Regions from separate parts of the Lysinibacillus sp. NPDC093692 genome, predicted to be linked through region 1. Evidence: riboswitches for the same ligand, from Rfam matches in the RefSeq annotation. Region 1 holds a riboswitch; each other region holds the start of a gene.

Region 1 (8,226 bases):
CTAGTTACGCTGAAAAAATCAGCACCCGTATTTAAAAATGAGCCCATCTTTATTTTTGACCAGCATTATGCAGATTTAACGCTCTATAGAGAGGATGGTCTATTCTCAGAGTTTGAATTACTTATTTTAGATCGTACAGCTACTGCCTTAGCACAACTTTTAATGAGAGAATTTTATATTGAAGAGAAAAGGGACATTGAGGATGCCTCTATTTTAGGAGATTGGATTGATCAAAAACTATCGAAAGAGGAAATTTATAAATTTATCGTTACCTATCATTCTAACTATAAGCTTTCTAGCGGGGCTGTTTTTATGTTAGCAACGCCTAATGCAGTCTCTAAAGTACAAGAGGATATTGTCTACAGCAAGCTCTACTATCGAAACCTTTTTGAGCAAAATGGATTTATACCATTTCTATATGAAAGAAAAAGCTATGTCATTTTTATTTTACTCCATAAGAAAGATAGTAAATCTAGTCGCGAATTATTAAATACGTTAGTTTCTTCCCTGCAGAAAACCGATTTTTATAAAAAACAACTAGTTCAAGGGTATCAAGTTGCCATTGGCAAAGTCGTTGCAGACGTAGAGGAAATACCGAAGAGTTATCAAACTGCACTCGAAACATTGTATATTTGCAGTAAAGTACAAACTACATCTTATTTTTATGATGATTTACATTTGTTTCACCTCATCTATAAATTACAGATGCAAGTAAATTTACAGGAAGTGATTCAAGATTATTTACAGCCAGTTATTGAATACGACAAAAAATATAATAGTAAGCTATTAGAAACGCTGCAAGTATATTTGCAAACGAACGGCTCTAAACAACAAACCGCAAATCAACTGTTCATCGTACGCCAAACGCTCTACCATCGTTTAAAAAAGCTTGAAAGTCTTTTAGGGAAAAATTTCATGAAGGGGCATAATCGAATTACGCTTGAATTTATGTTGCTCGCCAATTCTTTAATTGAGGATAAAAACTAACTGCTGATTTATGATTGATCAGCGATGTTGCAAGAATAGCACGCTCAAAGTCGCTATGAGCGTGCTATCAGATTTTATTTTTCGGTAACTACTCCACTATATAACGTTGGTCTGCGGTCGTCATACACTGGAATTCTGCCCCGTACTTCATCGACAATCGAGAAGTCCACGTCAATGACAGCTACTTCCTCATCCTCTGCACCAACCCAAAGCACTTCGCCCCACGGTTGAATAATCATTGATTGACCATTGAAGTTTTCTACTTTTCTCGATATACGATTAACAGCAATCACGAAGCATTGATTTTCGATGGCACGTGCTTGCAGCAATGTGTTCCAATGATCGATACGCGGCGTTGGCCATTGTGCCGGTACGAACAATACTTTTGCGCCCTCTAAAGCGTGAGCACGTAGCCATTCTGGGAAGCGAATATCATAGCAAATCACGCCTGCAGCCTCGATATCACCAAGGGCAAAGCGATTCATTTCATCCCCTGCTTCTAAATATAAATGCTCGTCCATCAAACGGAAAAGATGTGCCTTGTTATATTCACCAACTAACTCACCGTTGCTATCAAACGTATACATCGTGTTGTAAAATTTATCGCCCTTCTTCGTCGAAACAGAGCCCCCAACAATATGTACGCCAAGCTCTTTCGCTAAGTTTGATAAAAATGCTTTCGAACGTTCTCCATCCACATCTGCAATCTCTGATAATTTTTCAAGTGCATAGCCTGTATTCCACATTTCCGGTAGTACAATGATTTCTGCACCTTGTTTTGCCGCTTCACGAATCTTGTCCTCCGCACGAGCAAAATTTTCTTCTACTTTGCCAAAACCAACATTTAGTTGGATACACCCAATTTTCATCTTAATTCCTCCCCTAGTCCCAAAAATATTTCTTTTTCTGCATTTGTGTTTTTCTATTTTTCATTATACTACAAGTAAAAATGATATCGCTGTTGTCTGAGCTAAGAGCAGCTTTGGAACAAAAACAAAAAGACCAGGATCTCAGCAATAAAGTGAGCCCTGGCCTTTTCGCGAAAGTGAATCTTACTAATCAATTTTGCTCTTAGTTTTAGATTCTATTAATTAGTACGATTAAGTTTAATAAAAGTTACAGTAATTAAAAAAAAAATTAAATATTATTTTAAAGGGTTTAAAAGTAAAGCCAAAACCTATGTTTTACGGGCATTGTTAAGATGCCTCAGATGTTGGCATAATTACGTCAAGAATCGGCTTTGTACTTAGGCTCGCATGCTCTTTGCTTGTATTTTGTGCGTCCATCTTTGTAAATAGAGACTCTAGACAATTAGTAAAAAAAGTAATATTATTTGCATCAATTATTATTTTCTAAAAAGGAGAACATGCATGGAATTCTCAAAAAAACTACAGCAACTCCCGACTCAATTTTTTGCAGCATTGGTGCAAAAAGTGAATTCTGCTTTAGCAGAAGGGCGCGATGTTATCAATCTCGGTCAAGGCAATCCAGATCAGCCCACTCCCCAACACATTATAAAAGCGTTACAGGAAGCAGCTGAAAACCCTCAACATCATAAATATTCTCCATTCCGTGGCATCGTAGAATTACGTCAAGCAGCCGCAGACTTCTACAAACGTGAATACAATGTTGATATTGATCCTGAAACTGAGGTAGCTATTCTTGGTGGTACAAAAATCGGTCTTGTTGAGCTGCCGTTAGCGGTTTTAAACCCCGGTGATACAATGTTATTACCCGATCCTGGATATCCAGATTACTTATCTGGTGTCGTATTAGGTGATGTTAATTTTGAAGTCATGCCACTTTTCGCAGAGAATAATTTCCTGCCCGATTATAATGCTTTATCCAATGAAGTAAAAGAAAAGGCAAAGCTTCTTTACTTAAATTACCCGAACAATCCAACTGGTGGTACTGCAACACTTGAATTTTTCGAGGAAACGGCGCGCTTTGCTAAAGAGCACAACATGATTGTCTCACATGATTTCGCTTACGGTGCAATTGGATTTGACGGCAAGAAACCTATTAGTTTCCTGCAAGCGGAAGGTGCCAAAGAGGTCGGCATCGAGATGTATACATTATCTAAAACATATAATATGGCAGGCTGGCGTATTGGATTTGCAGTTGGTAACGCTGATATTGTTGCGGCTATTAATCTTATTCAAGATCATCTATTTTGTAGTCAATTCCCTGCCGTACAACAAGCAGCAGCGGTTGCCCTTACAGCATCTCAGGATTGCGCGAATAAGCTAAGAGCGACTTATGAGCGTCGACGAAATGTTCTTATCGAAGAAGCACAGCGAATTGGTTGGCAAGTAACCGCACCAAAGGGCTCTTTCTTTGCATGGCTCCCTGTTCCATTAGGTTATACAAGCGAGCAGTTTGCTGATGTATTGCTCGATAAAGCTGATATCGCAGTAGCTGCAGGCAATGGCTTCGGTCAATACGGTGAAGGCTATGTTCGTGTAGGTTTACTTGTAAGTGAAGATCGCTTACGTGAAGCAATCAGCCGAATTGAAAAATTAAACTTCTTTAATTTATAAGCATTGGATTTCCTTCCATTCAAAAACTGTCCTATTAGTTCACACTCGCTATAGGGGCAGTTTTCATTTCATGATCTTTCTTGGTTGCCTCAACCCTTCTTCTAACGGATAAATTGAACATGACCTTTGATTCATCAAACTATCTAATACACTGTCCTGATAACAATATTTCCACCCTACCCTAGCAAGAATTCCCATGCCTCTTTCGCGATCAAATAGTATAACAAAATAAAATATTTCAAAAATTCGATTGACTTACTATATCCTATAATCTATATTAGATATATCGGATTTACAAAAAAATATTATAAATCTCTTATCAAGAGTAGCTGAGGGACTGGCCCTATGAAGCTCGGCAACCTCCTTTTTTAAGGAAGGTGCCAAATCCAGCAAACGATCATCGTTTGAAAGATAAGAGAGGACGTTTTTTCATGAGCCTCTCTTAATTTTTTTAAGAGAGTTTTTTTTATTTTTACCAGCCGATAAAACAACTTTGGAGGTATGTCTCATGAAAAAGAAAAACAAAATTTTACTAGGTTTAGCGAGTCTCACATTAGTAGCAGCATTAGTAGGCTGCGGTACTAATGAAGATAAAGGTAGTCAAGGTACGGCTATTAATGAAAATAAAATTGTAGTAGGTGTAACTTCTGGTCCACACGAACAAATTGCAGAGGTTGCAGCAAAAGTTGCCAAAGAAAGTGGCTTAGAGGTAGAACTAAAAACGTTCTCTGATTATGTTTTACCAAATACATCGTTAGCCGAGGGTGATCTTGATGTAAACAGTTATCAACACAAGCCTTTCCTCGATGCATTTAACAAAGATCACAAAACAGATTTAGTACCAGTAGGAAAAACAATTTTAACTCCTATGGGCATATACTCTGATAAATATAAATCATTGGATGAAGTTCCTGATGGTGCTACATTCGGATTACCAAATGATCCAACGAACGGGGCTCGTGCTCTATTTGTTCTTCAAGAGGCAGGCATCATTAAATTAAAAGAAGGTGCAGACTTAACAGCATCTATTCGCGATGTGGAAGAAAACAAAAAGAATTTTAAATTCATTGAATTAGAGGCTGCACAAATTCCGAAGCAGCTTAGTGAAGTAGATGTGGCAGCTATTAATACGAACTTCGCTCTTGATGCTGGTATTGATCCTAAAAAAGACTCCATTCTTTTAGAATCTACTAACTCTCCATATGTAAACTACATTGCGGTACGTGCTGAAAACGAGGATGACCCAGCGATTAAAAAATTTGTTGAAGCCTATCAATCTGATGAAGTACGCAAATTTATTGAAGAGGAATTCAAAGGTTCTATCATTCCAAGCTGGTAAGTAACGATGAAGGGCCTTTCATAAATTGAGAATCTGCGAGACTCCTATAGGAATGCTAGCAGATTCTTGCTTTATAGAAGGACTTAGAAAGGAGAGTTCACAGTATGATTCAACTAGAAAATATAACAAAAGAATTTAAAACTAAAAAAGGTATCGTTAAGGCAGTAGATGGCATTAACCTGCATGTCAAAAAAGGTGAAATTCATGGGGTTATTGGCTACAGTGGCGCAGGAAAAAGTACCCTTATTCGCTGTGTTAATTTATTAGAGCGTCCAACAACAGGAAAAGTATTGATCGACAATGTAGATATTACTTCCCTTTCTTTAAACGACCTTCGCAAAACACGTCAAAAAATCGGCATGATTTTCCAGCATTTTAATCTCTTAAAAACAGCGACCGTTTACAACAATATCTCGGTACCATTAAAGCTTCTAGGCTATAACGACTCTGAAGTGAAAAAACGCGTCGCAAAATATGCAGAAATTGTTGGCCTAACAGAGAAATTAGATAGTTATCCTAGCCAACTTTCGGGTGGTCAAAAGCAACGTGTCGCTATTGCACGTGCCCTCGCCCAAGAGCCTGAGATTTTACTCAGTGATGAAGCGACAAGTGCTCTCGATCCTGAAACAACTGAAGCTATTCTCGAGCTTCTCTTGAAAATTAACCGTGAGTTGGGCATCACTATTTTACTCATTACACATGAAATGAATGTTATTCAAAAAATTTGCGATGATGTATCCGTTCTTGAATCAGGGACGGTTGTGGAATATGGCTCTGCTATAGAACTATTTTCGAAGCCTCAGCACCCAACGACACGAAAGTTTTTAAACACTATTTCTCAACGTAATTTATCTTCTTCCCTAATCGAACAATTAAATCTTTCCGGAAGTGTGATTCGCTTAACATTCCTTGGTGAAAGTACCGGGAAGCCATTACTTGCAGAAGTGAGCAAAGTTTATGATGTACAACCAAATATTTTAACAGCCAATATCATTGAATTAAAAAACGGCATCGTCGGTAATATTGTCGTGCATCTACACGGTAAGGCACATATCGTTGAAAAGGCACTTACGTATTTTATAGAAAACGGGGTATGCGTTGAGGAATTAGGAGGCGAATTAAATGAATAGCATTCAAAGTTTCTTTGCAGACTGGTCAGATGTTATTGGGCAATCCATTTTCGAAACCTTTCAAATGGTCGGGATTTCATTATTGTTTTCTATTTTAATTGGGATCCCTTTAGGGCTTTTAATCGTTTTAACTCGTCCGGGGCAATCATTTGAAAATAAATTTCTCTATCAATTCTTCAATTTATTTATTAATATTATTCGCTCTGTACCGTTCATTATTTTACTATTCTTCATTTTACCGTTCACGAAGCTGATCGTTGGCACAACTATTGGTGTAAAAGGTGTTATTGTGCCGCTTGTTGTTTATACAGCACCTTATATTGCACGACTTATGGAAACGGCACTTTTGGAAGTTGATCCAGGTGTTGTGGAAGCTTATACAGCAATGGGTATTAAACGTCGTCACATCATTTGGAATGTCTTACTACGTGAGGCTCGTCCATCCATTATTTTAGGCTTAACAATTGCCACAATCGGTCTGATAGGAGCAACAGCAATGGCTGGAATGGTTGGCGCTGGTGGTTTAGGTGATCTCGCATATCGTTACGGTCATTTACGCTATGAGGTCGATGTGATGTATGCGACAGTGTTTATCTTAATCATCCTTGTTCAGATTATTCAATCAATGGGTAACCGCTTTGCTGCGAAACTTAAGAAAGATTAATAGGAGGATGACGATGACTAAAACAACACATGGTGATCTACTGTTAAAAAATATTAATGCACAAGCCCCCTTCCCTATTTGCTTTGCAGATTTAGAAAAGGCTGTTGCAGAAAAAATGGAAGCTGGTCCGTTTGGCTACATTCGTTCAGGTGCTGGTGGTGAGCAAACATTACGGAATAACCGTGGAGCCTTTGAAAAATACTCTATTATTCCACGCTTTTTACATGATGTTTCAAGTATTGATACATCGATTGAGCTGTTCGGAAAAGTACATCCAACCCCGCTCTTATTTGCTCCTGTTGGCATGAACAAAATGGCACATGACGAGGGAGAGCTTGCCGTGGCACGTGCGGCTGATCAGTTAAAAATTCCTTATATTCAAAGTACAGTTTCAAGCTATGCACTTGAGGATGTGGCACAAACAGCCCCCACTGCTACTAAATGGTTTCAATTATATTGGTCAACAAATGAGGAAATTGCATATAGCATAGCCGCCCGAGCCGAGGCTGCTGGTTTTGAGGCTATTGTTTTAACTGTAGATACCGTCATGCTTGGCTGGCGTGAAGAAGATGTTCGCAATCAATTTTCACCTTTAAAACTTGGGTATGCTCGAGGAAACTATATGAATGATCCTGTTTTTACTGCTTCCTTACCAGATGATTCATTCGAGTCATATGTACAGGGCGTTTTGCAAAATGTGTTCCATCCTACATTAAATTGGGAGAATGTACGTGAATTAAAGCGCCGTTCTAATCTCCCTATTTTACTGAAGGGAATCTTACATCCCGAAGACGCAAAACTAGCTATTGAAAACGGCATGGACGGTATTATCGTATCAAACCACGGTGGTCGCCAATTGGATGGCGTAATTGGTTCACTCGATGCCCTTCCTGATATTGTGAAAGCTGTAAAAGGACGAGTTCCTGTCATTTTAGATAGCGGTGTGTATCGTGGCATGGATGCTCTTAAAGTACTCGCTTTAGGAGCTGATGCTGTTGCCATTGGTCGTCCCTTCGTCTACGGACTTGCATTAGATGGGCAGCAAGGAGTCGAAAAAGTAATGACGAATTTATATGATGAATTAAAAGTTTCCATCGCTTTAGCGGGGGCAATATCTATAAAGGGACTACGTGATATTACATTAGTGAAAAAAGATGGAAAGTGAATAAATCGTCCGGCAGTTTGAGGTGGAGATAAGAGACTTATCGGAACAATTTTGAGATTTATCGGAACGTTTCACCGATTTATCGGAACGTTAATATAAAAAGGGCTACCTCCTATTGAGGCAGCCCAATTTTTTATTGAATAACGCCTAGTTCACGGCCGACTTTTTCATAGATTGCTAGAGCGCCGTCCAACATTTCTTTTGTATGTGCCGCTGTAGGCATGTTTCGAACACGTCCTGTACCTTTTGGAACTGTTGGGAAAACGATTGATTTAGCGTAGACGCCTTCTTCAAATAGGCGACGTGAAAATTCCTGTGTAAGCTTTTCATCACCAATAATACATGGTGTAATCGGCGTTTCAGATTCGCCAATATTAAAGCCTAATTTAGCAAGACCCGCC
Region 2 (8,226 bases), on a different contig from region 1:
ATGAGCTGATTATCGTTAAATAAACGGCCAACCTCTGCCATTCCGTCCATTAATGGTCCATTAATAATATCAAGCGGTGTTTCAAAAATTTCACGAGCAGCATCTAGATCCTCAATAAGCCCTTCCTTTGTACCTTCTAAAATATAGTAAGCTAAACGACCTTCTACTGTTTTTGGAATATCTGCCTCTGTTTTTTCCTTCTTTTTATCACGATAGAAATCCGTGAAAACAGCTAATGTTTCATCATTTGTATGGAAGAGTAAATCATTGGCTAGCTTAATTTCCTCCTCAGGAATGGATGCATAACGTTCTAGCTTCTCCGTATTCACAATTGCATAATCTAATCCAGCCTGTGTACAGTGATATAAATATACGGCATTTAATACTTCACGACCTACTGGTGGCAATCCGAACGAAATATTACTAACACCAAGTACCGTTAATGTACGTGGCATTTTTTCTTTAATCAGGCGAATTCCTTCTACCGTTTCAAGTGCTGAACCAATATACTGCTCATCTCCCGTTCCTACTGGGAACATTAATGGGTCAAAGATAATATCTTCAGGAGCAATACCCCACTTTTCTGTTAACAATTTATAGGAACGTTCAGCAATCTCAAGCTTACGCTGTCGATCAACCGCCATGCCTTGCTCATCAATTGTCCCCACTACTAAAGAAGCACCATATTTTTTCACTAGCGGTAAAACTGCGTCAAAGCGCTCCTCGCCATCCTCTAGGTTTATAGAGTTAATAATCGCTTTCCCTTGAGAAAACTTAAGTGCTTCCTCAATTACTTTTTCATCTGTCGAGTCAATTACAAGAGGTACTTTTACTTTTTTTACAACCTCCTGCATAAAGCCACGCATATCTTCTAGTTCATCGCGGTCAGGGTTTGCTAAACAAATATCGATAACATGTGCTCCATTTTTCACCTGGGCACGCGCGATTTCTGCAGCTTCCTCAAACTTCCCGTCAATAATTAAATTTTTAAACTTACGAGAACCGATTACATTTGTCCGTTCACCAATAAATAACGGACGCATAGAATCGTCATACACCAATGGATCGATACCAGAAACTACATGACCATGTGTGGCATCTGGTAATTGACGAGGCTTTTGGTCCTTTAGCACTTCTCGAATAGCAGCAATATGTGCTGGAGTTGTACCACAGCAGCCTCCGATAATATTTAGCCACCCCTTTTCTGCAAAGCCTTTTAGCTTTTGTGACAGCGATTCAGGTGACTCATGGTAGCAACCTTCCTCGTCAGGTAAGCCTGCATTCGGGTAACAGCTAATATAGCCTGTTGAAAGCTCTGCTAGTGAACGGATATGATCCGTCATAAACTCTGGTCCAGTTGCACAGTTTAAGCCAACTGATAATGGCTTAATATGCTCGATGGAAATATAAAAAGCATCAATTGTTTGACCGGCCAATGTTGTTCCCATCGGTTCAATTGTTCCCGATATCATCACAGGTAGCTCTTTTTCAGTTGCCTTAAAAGCACGAGATACCCCCAATGTTCCTGCCTTAACATTCAACATATCCTGACTAGTTTCTAGCAACAGAACGTCGGCTCCGGCTTCGATTAATGCCTTGGCCTGAACATAGAAGTTTTCCTCTAACTCATCAAATGTAATACCACCTGTAACTGACAAGGTTTTTGTAGTTGGTCCCATAGCCCCCGCTACAAAACGTGGCCAATCGGATGTAGAAAACTCATCTACTACTTTGCGTGCAATTTCCACAGCACGTGTATTGATTTCTTCTGCCTTCGCACCAAGATCATATTCATTTAATACAAGTGGTGTACTTCCAAATGTATTTGTACAAATAATATCTGCTCCAGCTTCTAAATATTTTCTATGAACTTTTTCAAGCACATCTGGTCTAGTTAGCACGAGATTTTCATTACAGCCATCATATTCCTCGCCGCCAAAATCCTCTGCTGATAAATTTTCATTTTGTAGCATTGTACCCATTGCGCCATCAAGAATTAAAATTCGTTTCTCTAGTTGTTCTTCAATCAAGTGCTTAGCCATTTATACTTACCCCTTTTTTCTGTTCATCCAATTGCTCAATAAATTTCATCAATTCTAGTGTCATGTCATAGCGTAAAAATGGTGTGATGAGGTAAATACCATTGAAATATTCCGCTGCTACTTCTACTAATTCCTTAGCAATTGCAATTCCTTCTAGTGTTGCGCGTTCTTTATCATCGCCACATTCCTTCATACGGGTTAACACATCATCGGATAGTTTGATACCTGGCACTTCATGATGTAAAAACTCCGCACTTTTATAGCTCGTTACTGGCATAATGCCTATATAAATTGGTGTTTCTAAATGCTTTGTCGCCTCGTAAATTTCCACGATTTTTTCCTTTGTATAAACAGGCTGCGAAATAAAATAATCTGCGCCATATTCAATTTTCTTCTCTAATCGAGATACCGCGCGATCTAGTACACGTACATTAGGATTAAAGGCTGCCGCTACAGAGAAATTCGCCTTTTTACGAAGTGGTTTCCCCGAGAAAGATACACCTTCATTTAACTGTTTTATTAATTGGATTAGCTCCATTGAAGATACGTCATAAACGCTTGTGGCCCCTGGAAAATCGCCCACCTTCGTCGGATCTCCAGTCACTGCTAAAATATCGTGAATGCCTAGTGCATTTAATCCCATTAAATGTGATTGAAGTCCAATTAAATTACGATCCCGGCATGTTATATGAGTTAACGGTCGTACCCCGTGTGTTTCTTTCAGTAAGGCACCCATTGCGACATTACTAATCCTTGGGGAAGCAAGTGAATTATCTGCCATCATGACTACATCTGCGCCCGCCTCATATATTTTTCTTGCTCCTGCAATAAAGCCTTCAATTTCTAAATGTCTTGGTGTATCTAACTCCACTATAACGGAGCGTTCACGTTTTACTTTTACATGTAATGGTTCGTAATTTGCTGGCTCAGCCTCACGGACAATCTCTACTTTTTCTGGCTTTGCATACTTTTCTTCGACTGGGGATAACTCCTCTAAGTACTTTTTCGCTGCAGCAATATGCTTTGGTGTCGTACCACAACAACCACCAATTAAACGTACCCCCTGATCACGAAGCTCTACAGCTGCTCGACCAAAATAATCTGCCTCCGACTCATAAACGACACGGCCATCCTCTACATCAAGAAGAGACGCATTCGGATACGCTGACATAAATGCTTTCTTAGGAAGCTCTACACCTTCAAATGCTTGTATTGTATGGTGGGGACCTAAGCGACAGTTAACACCTACGAGATCAGCACCTAGCGCTTCAAGTTCATGTAAAGCGTTATTTAAGCTCATTCCATTTTGTAAAATCCCTGGTTCGTGCATAGAAATTTGAGCAATAATCGGTAATTTCGTTTTAGCTCGTAGCATTGCTAAAGTCGCTGTTAACTCTTCAAAATCATAATATGTCTCCAGTAAAAGGCCATCTGGATTTCCTGCAAGTAAAACGGTTGCCTGCTCATCAACTGTTGCTAAGATTTCCTCTAACGTTGCATCGCTTTTTCGAATACCACGGATTCCCCCAATAGTACCTAAGACAAATTGTCCACCATCTGCCGCTGCTCGTTTTGCAATCGTTATAGCAGCTTCGTTAAACTGCTGCACACGAGATTCTAATCCATAGCGGGCTAATTTTATGGCATTAGCTCCGTAAGTGTTCGTTTGAATAATATCGGCACCTGCCGCTATATACTCTCTATGAATCTTTTCAATTAATTCAGGTCTTTGTATATTCATTTCCTCGTGGCAATACTCCAAGCCATAGCCGTATAAAACTGTACCAATTGCACCATCTGCTGTAAGAACATGCGTTTTTAACCTTTCAAGCAATCCCATAAAACTAGCCTCTCTTCCTTTATTTATCAATTATGCCTCGGCATAATTGCATCCGGAATCGGCTTTGTGCTTAGGCCTGCACGAGGGCCGACACGATGTCGGTCATTTCGGTAATGCCACAGGAGGTGGCGTTTTTACCGATGCAGGTCAGTTAGCCATTATCGCATGGGTGCGATGGTTTTAGGCTAACATCCCCAAAGCACTCCTTTCCGATTCCGTGACAACCGCCGGAGGCTTTAACTTCTTTCAGTGGATATTTGGTACCCGCTGAAAGAAGTTAAAATAAAAAAGCCTTCTTTTACAAAAAAAGAAGGCTTTAACGTTTCGTCATTGTTTTTTCCTTCTCATCTTCGACACTATGGTCCTCTGGATTTAGCACCTGACAATAAGTTGGTTGCTGAAGCTTCATAGGGCCAGTCCCTCAGCTTCTCTTGATAAGAATGTTGTATGAATTTTTTAAATAATTAAAAGAATCATATCGTTTACGAACGATTGAGTCAAGACTATTTCACAGAACAGAGGTAAAACTTCACGAAAAATACCAGATTTTGATTTAAATCAAACAATTACGATAGTTTTTCAGCAAGCTCCTCACCAATTTTTTTACCATTTTGAATACACGCACCTATGCCTACTCCGAAATAAGAGCACCCCGCTATTGATAAATTCGGATAGTTTTTCTCAAGCTCTTGTACGAGACCTTGCAACGCTTCACGATGTGCCAAATCATATTTTGGCATTTGGTCGATCCATTTTGTCACATCCACAATTGTTGGTGTTTCCTCAATACCCAAGCTTTTTCTTACATCCTCTAGAGCAACCGCTGCTAACTCTTCATCTGACATCAAACGCAATCTCTCATACTCAGGGTTAATGCTCTTATAAAAAAGTCGAACTAGTAATTTTCCTTCTGCTGACGTGTGTTTCCACTTGCGACTTGTCCACGTTGCTGCATTACAAATAACATCTGAATTATGTGACGCAATATAGCCTGTTCCATCCGCCGGTAATCTATTATCGGGTACATCAAACCCTAAGTAAATCGTAATGGCGGATGCAGTATTGAATTGTTCAAAATAGCCGTTCAAAGATTCATCCTGCACTAAGCTTTGTACCGCTTCATTTGGCAGTGCCATGACAACATGATTTGCTTCAATTATTTTACCGCTTGCTAATGTAACGGAGTACTGATTCTCCTGCTTTTTAACACTTGTAGTGGCAATCCCTTTTATAATTTCTACATCCGTTAATGTTTCTTCAAGTCGATCAATTAGTGATGATAAACCATTTTTAAATGAAATAAATTTTTTATTAGCGGCTTTCAAAAATTGTTCCCTGTTTGCATCAAAGCCTTTAATAATACTACCGTAATCGTTTTTGTAATCGATTAAATACGGTAAAGTGGAAGCAATTGAAAGTTGATTTAAATCTCCCGAGTATACACCTGCAAGTACGGGCGCTATTTGGTTTTGAACAAGCTCCTCACCTAAATAGTACGTTAGAAATTCCCCAATCGAACTTTCCTTAGTAAACCCTTCATTTGGCATGGTTAAATCCGTTAATGCTTCTTTTTTACCTTGCTCTGATACAAGCGTGCTTTCCTCAAGAGATTGTAAGCTCATAGGAATACCAAACGTTGAATCCGCTGGGATAGCATGTAGCTCATTATTTGTGTAAATATACGAAACACCCGTTTCGTTATACACAAGATTTTGTTCAAAATTAAGTTCTTCTACTAATTCCATAACACCTTTATGACGCGCTACTATAGAATCAGCACCTGTTTCCAAGATAAAGCCTTGTTCATATGCAGAATGAAGCTTGCCACCAAGGTATGTATTTTTTTCAACGAGTACAAGCTTTACATGTAAGTTTTTCTCCTGAACTTGGCGTTGTAAATAATGCATCGTACACAAACCCGTAATTCCGCCACCTAATACAACAACTGTTTTCATATTAACCGCCCCTATTTTTAGTTCTTAATTTCAGTATAAACTTTTTTTATCGAAAATTACGTTAAACCCTTTACAAATTTAGCAAAAATGGAGCTATCCAGCACATGGGATAGCTCCATTTTTTTCTATGTTCAATTAGTATATATTGAATTTAACAGCATATTTTCACCGGTATCTTTTATCTACCTAGCGGATCGTATATATTAATAGTTGATATAGTGTTATTTATAGCTTTTCACTTCATTAATTTAAATTTTGTGCAAAACTAGCTAGTTCTTCAGCGGAATTTTTCACTTCATTAAAAGCAATACCTAATTGACTTAGTACTTCTACTATTGCTTGTACTTCTTTTTCCATCTGTCCATTTTGTTCTTTGGCTTCGGTCATAGCGTCCAATATGTTAGTAAATTGACCTTCCGTTTGAACCATATTTTCCTCACCAGAAGTTACCTCTTCTTGAATATTACTAAGCGAGTGAACAAGTTTATCAGTCCGCTCATTCGTTTTATGTAGTAAAGTCGCAACCGATGTGACAGATTCCTTTGTTTGAATCGATAGCTTTCTCACTTCATCTGCAACAACACTAAAGCCTTTACCCGCTTCTCCAGCGCGAGCCGCTTCTATTGCCGCATTTAAAGCCAACAAGTTTGTTTGATTAGCAATATTTGTCACAACATTCATAATCGATTCCATTTCCCTTGACATATCTGCCAACTGTGTAATATTTTCCGCTATACCATCAAGCGAGTTAATAATATTACTCATATTTTGCGATTGATTCTTTAATCGTTCACGACCCTCTAATGCCTGACTCTCAGCCATAGTCGACACTTGAAGTGATTTTTTTGCCAGTTGTTTAATTTCATCCGATTGTTCGCTTAAGCGATAAAACGAGTTGTTTGTTTCCAATGATATTGTGGCAAGACCTTCCGAAGACGCTACGATCTTTTTCTCTATTACTTCTTTTCTACGTTCTATTTTTTCATGAAGTTGCTCAATGGTATGCTCAAAAGCCTCTAAAACTAACTGTTGCTCAAAATTAGATATTTTCGAGATAGCCCTAATTGTATTAAGTTGATCCATTGGATGATGAACATGTTCTTCAACTAAGTCAATAAATGATGCCGTTAAATCTTGAAAAGCACAAATATACCATTGTGTTTTAAGCCCGATATGTACATGTACTTTAGCAATTTTAACTCTTCTTTGATAAAAATCATCATCAATCGTACCATTAAACATTTCAATAATATGACGTCTTAAAGTAATTTTCAGCTTCTCTACAGAACTATGTTTATTAATAATATCTACTAGAGTACGTTCAGTTACAATCATTTCATAAAATCGATTAACAATGTTATCAATATTGCCTTCTACAAAAGGTTGAAAGGCTTTTAAATATTGTAAATCCCGCTTCGTCAATTTAAGCAAATCAATTTGCTTTTTTATTGAATGGCGATTCGCTATATCCATTTTTACAATGTATTGCTCTAAATCTAACGCCGTTGTCTTTCTCTGTTTTTGAAAAATCACACATTTACCCTCTTTCATGCCGTGTACTTTTAAAAGCTGAGAAAAATTTAATTCCATTCACTAAAAAATAAAAAAACATCACCATAAAGTAGAATTGATTTCCATTCGGGCTAGGCGCCTTCCTGTGGAATTGTCATCCCTAACTTTTAGTGAGAACACCCTCAGGATATTTATATATATATTACCTGTGACTCTGTCTTTTGTTACGGGCTACAATCAACTAAAAATGGTAACTTTATAATTAGCTATCGCTACTAACTACCTTTCAAAATCCCTCATATACCTTATACATTTTATAAATAGCTGTCAATTTTCAAATATACATTTTTTACCATTAATTGAACAAAAAGTACCTGTTGTCTTACTTATTATCTAAAACAGAAAAAAAGCTACCACAATACTTTTGGGTAGCCAATTGACATCATCTCTGTTTTTTTTATGCTTATTTTTCCTTTGTTTTAGTTCGAGGTAATACCACTTTATTATATTGATATTTTTACCACCAATCACAACTGATAATATATACCTATCTATTGCACCGGAATTGAAACTTATTATCCATTCAACAAATAGCGATAATTAATTCTAAAAACCTATTACTTTTTAATAAAAAATACTTACTTTCCTTTCAATTCTTGCAGTAAAATTGCCGCCTCCGCACTTCCTGCATCTGCTGCAAGTCCATACCATTTTATAGCCTCTTTAATATTTCTAGCTATTCCTTCTCCTTTATTGTATATGTGCCCTAGTTGTAATTTTGCTTCCGAATCACCTTGAAGGGCGGCCTGTTTAAACCAATGAATACCTTTTTCAATATTCCGTATACCTGTTAACCCTTTGCTCCAAATAAAGCCCA
Region 3 (8,226 bases), on a different contig from region 1:
TGTGAAGGGATTATTAGCGGAACCTAAGGCAGAAGGTACATATGATGGCTTTTTATATTTACGTGGAGGTATGCAAAGTATTGGTATGGTTAGACCTTCTCGTGTCGCTCAGTTTGCAGCACGAGGCTTTATCGTTTTTGCCCCATATTACCGTGGCAATCGAGGTGGAGAAGGTCGAGATGAGTTTGCAGGAGCTGATCGTTATGACGCTGTATACGCAGTAGACGTACTAAAGCAGTTCTGTAATGATAATATTCATGTCTTTGGTTTTTCACGTGGCGGTATTATGGCACTTTGGACTGCAATCTTACGTAGAGATATTACATCTGTTGTAACATGGGCAGGAGTATCTGATGCAACAGCTACATATTGGGAGCGAACAGATATGCGCCGGATGATGAAGCGTGTTATTGGAGGGACGCCTAATCGTGTACCAGAGGCTTATGATGCCCGAACACCACTTTTTGAGGTAGAGCATATGACAGCTCCCGTCCTTATTATTCATGGCTATCGTGATGAAAATGTAGATATTGAACATGCTAGACAGTTAGAATTTTATTTAAAAGATGCCAATAAAACATATGAGACATGGTATGATCATCGCTACGCGCATCAATATCCACCTGCCAAAAATCGCGAGACAGTACATGCTCTTTGTGAATGGATGAAACGACAATAAGATATTCAAGTTGTCTTCCTTCAGTTTAATATTTCAAGTTTGTCTAGAGAGGAGGCTATTTTTTGAATTACATAAAAAGTAAAAGACGCAAGATTATTATTGTAGGATTAGTATTGATGATAATCGCTTCAGCTTTTATTTATTATAAGTTTTTAATACCTTCAGCAGACATTCAGCAATACAAGGAATATTATCCTTCGAATACATCGCAAAAAACATTAAACGAAGGGGAGGTAAAGGTCACATTTTTAGGAACATCATCTTTGTTATTTGATGATGGCGACACACAATTAATGATTGATGGTTTTATTTCTAGGCCGCCCTTATTGAAAATATTGCCTTTTAGCAATGTGAAAACAGATACAAATATTGTAAATGAAGTCTTTCGTAAAATAGGGGTTGATCATAATAAACTTCAGGGATTGTTTGTAGCTCATACACATTATGATCATGCATTAGATTTAGCTTATATCGCTAAACAAACTGGAACGCATGTATATGGCTCGGAATCAGCAATTAATATAGGACTTGGTAATGGTATAAACACGACACAAATGTCTGTATACGAAGTAAATAAGGCTATGCAGTTTGGTGATTTTACTGTCACAGTCCTACAATCAAAACATTCGCCAACCTTTGACGAAGGAGAAAAAATAAAAGAGCCACTTAAACAACCAGCGAAAGCTCTAGATTAGCATGAAGATTCTTCATACGATTTCTTGATTACGCATCATCATAAAACATTTTTTGTAAAACCAAGTGCTAACTATATAGAAGGGGCATTGGATGGCATTCAAGCTGATGTATTATTTTTAGGAATCGGAGTATTAGGAGCTCAGGATCAAGATTTTCAAAATATGTATTATGAGCAAACTGTCCGGGAAATACAGCCGAAACTTATTATTCCAATACATTGGGACAACTTTAATAAACCATTAACAGATGCTCTAGAAGCAATGCCTAAATTTGCAGATAACACAAAAAAAGGATTAGATTTTATAATTCAAAGGACAAAAGCGGATAAAATAGATTTCCAAATACTTCAAGGTTTTGAAAGCATTTATTTTTGATATTTAGAATAATAAAGGAAAATTGCATACTGGATTTAGAGAATTAACTCCATTTTGATTACCTTTTGTAATATGGAGTTTTTTTAGTGAAAATTGCTTAGGTAGATCGAAGAAGTGCCCGAGCCGACTTAAAAAACCGTTCAGGTGCTTTTTAACAGGCACCTGAACGGTTGATAAAAGGATATTTACTCTGCGTATTTTTCTAAAAAGTTATTAATAGTTTCCCAGTACGAATCACCAGCGACGCTTTCTGCACCGCCATGTCCAGCACCCTCAACTATCATTTTTTCCTTCGGTACATTGGCAGCTTCATATACTTCATTTAGCATATCAGATGGCACAAATGTATCATTACTTCCATGAATAAATAGCATCGGTGTTTTCGATTTGGCAACTTGCTCAACAGTATTAGCTTCACCAAGCGTATAGTTAGCTCTTACTTTCGTAACAATTGAAGAGAAGTGCATTATAGGAAAGGCCGGTAAATGAAAGATTTCTTGCAATTGGTAAGAGAATTCATCCCAAACTGAGGAATAACCACAATCCTCAATTATAGCCTTAACATTGTTAGGGAGATCTTCTCCTGAGGCCATCATCACTGTAGCACCTCCCATGGAAATACCATACAAAATAATTTCAGCGTTTTTATCCGAATTGGTAACATTATTAATCCAAGAGACTACATCAAGTCGATCGTGCCAGCCCATCCCAATATAGTCACCCTCGCTTTTTCCATGAGCTCTTGCATCGGGTATGAGAACATTGTAGCCTGAATCATAAAAATGCTTAGCATACTTTGACATTTGTGAGCCATCAGATGAATATCCATGGAAAACAATTGCCCATTTATTTGTTTCGTTTGTATTTTTAAGCGTATAGGCATGTAATTTCAAATGATCAAAAGACTTTACATAAGAATCCTGGTAATTCTCTTTAAACCACTTTTCGCTCTCTTCTTTTTCTTTAGCTTCCTTAGGATTAACAGCGATTGAATTGTGCGGAGCATCAAGCACAGCTGATTTATCTGTATTAGGATTTAAAGCGAGATTATAAAAATAATTCCCTGCAAAAAATCCAGCACCAACAAACAATACTAATAGAAGACTGACAATGATAATAATTACTTTATACTTTCTTTTCATATATTTCCCCCTAAAACTTCTATTATGAATTATACACAAAGTTGACAATATGAAAAGTGGACTTTTCTAAAATAGGGGAAAATAAAAAAGGGGATGACTTGAATCGTTCCCTTTGTATGTTGTCGAACTACTATTAATTTAAAACGCTACTGTTTTGAATGCGAAATCGAAGCGGCAGCAAAAAACAAAGTAGAGGAAGTGGCTAGATACATAGGATAGCGAGTAGCTTAGTATGGAAATCTCCCTCATTTTCACAAAAATTTCCTCTTTCAACAATAAAAAAAGGGAACGACTGAAATCGTTCCCTTTGCTTAGTAAATTATTTTAATGGACCACCAAGGTTTGTGATAGCTTCAGAAACATTTGAGAATTTCTTGAAGTTGTCGTTGAATAAACCAGCAAGTTCAGCAGCTTTTTTATCATAAGCAGCTTTGTCTGCCCATGCATCACGAGGATTAAGCACTTCAGTTGGTACACCCTCAATAGTAGTTGGGATGTTTAAACCGAATACTGAATCTTGAATTGTTTCAACATCAGTTAATTTACCATCAATTGCAGCGCGCACCATTGTACGAGTGTAAGAAAGCTTCATACGGCTACCAGTACCATATTCGCCACCAGTCCAACCAGTGTTCACTAAGAATACTTGTGCACCGTGCTCGTCAATTTTTTGACCTAACATTTCAGCATAAACTGTTGCTGGAAGTGGAAGGAATGGAGAACCGAAGCAAGTAGAGAATACTGGTTCTGGCTCTGTTACACCACGTTCTGTACCAGCAAGTTTAGATGTGAAACCGCTTAGGAAGTGGTACATTGCTTGCTCTTTTGTTAATTTACTGATTGGAGGTAATACGCCAAATGCATCAGCTGTTAAGAAGATGATTGTTTTTGGGTGACCAGCAACAGATGGATCAACAATATTTTCAATGTATTGAATTGGATAAGCTACACGTGTATTTTCTGTTAATGAACCGTCATCATAGTCACAAACACGAGTTTCTGGATCAACAGCTACGTTTTCTAAAACAGATCCGAAGCGGATTGCGTTGTAGATTTCTGGTTCTTTTTCAGCAGAAAGGTTAATTGTTTTTGCGTAGCAACCGCCCTCAATGTTGAATACACCGTTATCAGACCATCCGTGTTCATCGTCACCGATAAGCTTACGGTCAGGATCTGCTGATAAAGTAGTTTTACCAGTACCAGATAAACCGAAGAATAATGCAACATCACCAGCTTCACCAACGTTTGCTGAGCAGTGCATTGAAAGGATGCCTTGTTGTGGTAATAAGTAGTTCATAATACCGAAAATAGACTTTTTGATTTCACCAGCGTATTCAGTACCACCGATTAGGATGATTTTCTTTTCAAGTGATACAATGATGAATGTTTCAGAAGCAGTGCCATCAACGGCAGGGTCTGCTTTGAAATTAGGAGCTGAGATAACTGTGAAGTCAGCAACATGAGAAGCTAATTCCTCTTTAGTTGGACGGATAAATAATTGATGAGCGAACAGATTGTGCCAAGCATATTCATTGATTACTTGGATGCTTAATTGAGAATCTTTGTCAGCACCAGCAAAGCCTTTGAATACGAATAATTCGTCACGTTCTTTTAAATATTTTACTACTTTTACATATAAGTTATCGAACACTTCAGAAGAAATTGGTCGGTTAACTTTTCCCCAGTCAATTTTATCTTTTGTGCTCTCTTCTTCTACCGTATATTTATCTTTAGGTGAACGACCAGTGTATTTGCCAGTTTCTGCACGAACTGCGCCATCTACTGTTAACATAGCTTCACCACGAGAAGTAGCTTTTTCAGCTAATTGTGGTACTGAAAGTTGAACATTAATGTTACCGCCGCTTAATAATTCCTTCAGTTCGTTTGCAATTTCTACTGAATTCATCGATTAAATACCATCCTTTTTTATAGTATTCCCTTGAGTCTGAGGGAGATTTTCTTAATTTCAAAAATAGTATAACACAATTGCTTAAATAATCTATACTAATTCAGAAATTATTTTTCAGATTTTATTACTTTTCAAGAAAACGACAAAAAGTAAATTGATTCGTTTTGATAATGCTTTTTACCCTATTTATTATAAGTGATCAGTCAATCACTTTCGACACAGCAAAATTGTGTTCTAGAAGCTTTTGGCTTATATGAGGTTCGCACAGGATGTGAAGTTTTAGCTTGTTTTTTATTAGTTGGAGCTTGTCTTCGATTGAAAAGGGGCTACAATCATTTTCATCCACCACATGTTCCGTAGCTGACGCTTTGCTTTCACTACAAAATGTGCTGTAAAGGGTTACACATATGTTAACACATGATGTGAGGTGGAGAGTAGGGATTATTTTGTTTGAATTTACAGGATAATACAAATAGGTTTCATAATAATGGTATAACTGTAGCTGACGCTTTGCTTTCGCTACAGATAAACAAAGCGAACGGAATCGGTTTTGTGCTTAGACCTGGAGATGTTCTTTGTGCGAAAGCGACAACACGAGAGCCGACGTGATGTCGCTTTCGGCAATGCTGCAGGACGTGGTGTTCTTACACTGAGATTCTCTATTTTAGCGGGTGTTTGGGCACTTGCTGAAAGAAGTTAAAAATATTTGACAACGTTCGACCTTTTACGTATTATGAGATATTGAACGGATACTCTTATCCCGAGCTGGTGGAGGGTCAGGCCCTGTGAAACCCGGCAACCTGCATGAACTATTTCACGACATGCGCTGGTGCCAACCTGATGCAAGGGAACCCCCTTGAACGATAAGAGTGAAAGGTTACGAAGTCATTATTCCTTTCCTCATGTTAAGTAAGCGTGAGAAAAGGATTTTTTTATTGTTAAAAACGAATGTAAAGGTAAGTATATAGTCCTTTCCTTATTATAATGACGGATCTTTCGAAAACCTCGTGTTAAAAGTAGTAGTTGTTTTTTGTGCGAAAGTGAAACGACAGCAACAGTTGTTTTTTTGTACGAAAGCGCAGTGCAAACGTAGCGACAGCAACAACTGCTTTAGAGTTCAATCTATAGGAGCGGGCTTGACATGGGTAATGAGTACCGTATTAATTCGCAAATATTATTTGTAAAAGTAATAGGAGGAAAACCAAATGACAAAACGTCGACTGTTTACATCAGAGAGTGTAACAGAAGGACATCCAGACAAAATATGTGATCAAATCTCGGATGCCATTTTAGATGCTATTTTAGCAGAAGATCCAAACGCACGTGTAGCGTGTGAAACAACAGTAACAACTGGTTTAGTACTAGTAGCAGGAGAAATTACTACCTCTACTTATGTAGACATTAAAGGTATCGTTCGTGATACTGTAGCAGAAATCGGTTATACACGTGGGAAATATGGCTTTGATGCTGAAAATCTAGCAGTACTTGTTGCTATTGGTGAACAATCACCTGATATTGCTCAAGGTGTTGACCAAGCATTAGAGGCACGTGAAGGCTCTATGACAGACGCTGACATTGAAGCAATTGGCGCAGGTGACCAAGGTTTAATGTTCGGTTATGCATGTAACGAAACACCAGAGCTTATGCCATTACCAATTAGTTTAGCGCATAAATTGGCTCGTCGCTTAACGGAAGTACGTAAATCTGATGAACTAGGTTATTTACGTCCAGACGGAAAAACACAAGTGACAATTGAATATGATGAAAACAATGTACCAGTGCGCGTTGATACGATTGTCATTTCTACACAGCATGACGAAGAAGCTACACTTGAGCAAATTCAAGCAGACTTAAAAGAATTTGTTATTGCTCCAGTTGTTCCAAGTGAATTATTAGATGCCGAGACTAAATATTTCATCAACCCAACTGGTCGATTCGTAATTGGTGGTCCAAAAGGAGATGCTGGTCTAACTGGACGTAAAATCATCGTTGATACATACGGTGGCTATGCCCGTCATGGTGGTGGTGCTTTCTCTGGTAAGGATGCAACTAAGGTAGACCGTTCAGCGGCATATGCAGCCCGCTATGTGGCAAAAAATATCGTAGCAGCTGGTTTAGCAGATCGAGCTGAAGTACAACTAGCTTATGCGATTGGTGTTGCTCAACCTGTATCTATTGCTGTTGATACATTCGGGACAGGAAAAGTTACGGAAAGTGAAATTGTAAAATGGGTACGCGAGCTATTTGACCTACGCCCAGCAGGGATTATTAAAATGCTTAACCTTCGTCGCCCAATTTATAAGCAAACTGCAGCATATGGTCACTTTGGTCGTACAGACTTAAATGTACCTTGGGAACAAACAGACAAAGCAGACGCATTACAAGAAAAAGCAGGTTTATAAACTATTCAGCTAAAGTAATAAAGTAGCTGGACCAATATTTTAAGATACTATTACAGAAAGGGGCTCTACATGCTATTGCCCCTTTCACTGTTTTTATACTAAAAAAAACTCCATATATAATCGTGTATGGCTAGGTTGTCCAAGCAAACGTGGAGCTGCTTTGATTAAGTTGAAATAACTATTTATTTTTTGGTTGAAGAGATTTATAGTATTGGCCTTTTTCTACATATTCATGTATGATGCGTTCCATATCTTCTTTATCTTCATCGTTTAATTCTCTTACAACTTTTGCGGGACGCCCTAATGCTAAGCTATTTGGAGGAATGACTTTGCCTGGAGGAACAAGGCTACCTGCCCCAATAAATGCACCCTCTCCAATCTCCGCTCCGTCTAATATGATAGAGCCCATACCTATTAAGGCTTTTTTACGAATCGTACAGCTATGTAAAGTTACTTGATGTCCGACTGTTACCTCATCTTCGATAATTAGTGGATATTTAGGGCTTTGATGTAAGCAACAGAGGTCTTGAATACTAACTCTTTTTCCGATAATTGTCGGTGATACGTCCCCTCGAATAACTGTGTTAAACCAAATAGTTGTTTCAGCACCTATTGTTACGTCACCAGTAACGGTTGCATAATCGGCAATAAATACTGATGGATCAATATTGGGTGTTTTCCCTTTAAATGGATAGATCATGAGAATCGCCTCTTTTCTTTCTATGATGTAATATTATCGTATCAAATACGCAACTTGATGGAAATATTAAATTAAAATGAGCTAGATATTCCGTTATAATCATTGTGTAATTATTTTTTTAGGAGGACTATGTGAAATGTGGAAATGGGAAGCTGATGGACAAGCAAAGGCTGTGGTTGCAATTCTTCATGGGGCATATGAAAATCACCGCTGGTATGCATGGCTTATAGAAAAATTAAGATTGGAAGGCTTCCACATAGTCATGGGGGATTTACCTAATCATGGAGTGAATAAAGGGTTTTCAAATGTTCACGATGAAGATTT

What was found. Region 1 has a riboswitch for S-adenosylmethionine ahead of ACQKN4_RS00125 (MetQ/NlpA family ABC transporter substrate-binding protein). Riboswitches for the same ligand answer to the same signal wherever they lie in the genome.
Region 2: linked by a shared signal. The riboswitch ahead of ACQKN4_RS21835 (bifunctional homocysteine S-methyltransferase/methylenetetrahydrofolate reductase) and the one ahead of ACQKN4_RS00125 (MetQ/NlpA family ABC transporter substrate-binding protein) in region 1 are both predicted to bind S-adenosylmethionine.
Region 3: linked by a shared signal. The riboswitch ahead of metK (methionine adenosyltransferase) and the one ahead of ACQKN4_RS00125 (MetQ/NlpA family ABC transporter substrate-binding protein) in region 1 are both predicted to bind S-adenosylmethionine.

What each region holds. Positions count from the first base shown of each region.
Region 1 covers NZ_JBNNUW010000001.1:20,813-29,038, reverse strand. The annotation lists gene ACQKN4_RS00140 (PucR family transcriptional regulator) at 1-987, shown strand, start outside; gene ACQKN4_RS00135 (carbon-nitrogen family hydrolase) at 1,062-1,856, opposite strand; gene ACQKN4_RS00130 (pyridoxal phosphate-dependent aminotransferase) at 2,358-3,527, shown strand; SAM riboswitch class I at 3,841-3,945, shown strand; gene ACQKN4_RS00125 (MetQ/NlpA family ABC transporter substrate-binding protein) at 4,036-4,866, shown strand; gene ACQKN4_RS00120 (methionine ABC transporter ATP-binding protein) at 4,971-5,996, shown strand; gene ACQKN4_RS00115 (methionine ABC transporter permease) at 5,989-6,660, shown strand; gene ACQKN4_RS00110 (alpha-hydroxy acid oxidase) at 6,674-7,825, shown strand; gene ACQKN4_RS00105 (glycine C-acetyltransferase) at 7,959-8,226, opposite strand, start outside.
Region 2 covers NZ_JBNNUW010000027.1:28,799-37,024, forward strand. The annotation lists gene metH (methionine synthase) at 1-2,042, opposite strand, end outside; gene ACQKN4_RS21835 (bifunctional homocysteine S-methyltransferase/methylenetetrahydrofolate reductase) at 2,035-3,882, opposite strand; SAM riboswitch class I at 4,224-4,323, opposite strand; gene ACQKN4_RS21840 (protoporphyrinogen oxidase) at 4,449-5,837, opposite strand; gene ACQKN4_RS21845 (globin-coupled sensor protein) at 6,081-7,370, opposite strand; gene ACQKN4_RS21850 (tetratricopeptide repeat protein) at 7,988-8,226, opposite strand, start outside.
Region 3 covers NZ_JBNNUW010000005.1:240,675-248,900, reverse strand. The annotation lists gene ACQKN4_RS08165 (alpha/beta hydrolase family protein) at 1-679, shown strand, start outside; partial or broken gene ACQKN4_RS08160 (MBL fold metallo-hydrolase) at 796-1,749, shown strand; gene ACQKN4_RS08155 (alpha/beta hydrolase) at 1,935-2,891, opposite strand; gene pckA (phosphoenolpyruvate carboxykinase (ATP)) at 3,211-4,797, opposite strand; gene ACQKN4_RS08145 (hypothetical protein) at 5,378-5,500, shown strand; SAM riboswitch class I at 5,553-5,670, shown strand; gene metK (methionine adenosyltransferase) at 6,006-7,202, shown strand; gene ACQKN4_RS08135 (gamma carbonic anhydrase family protein) at 7,381-7,902, opposite strand; gene ACQKN4_RS08130 (alpha/beta hydrolase) at 8,039-8,226, shown strand, end outside.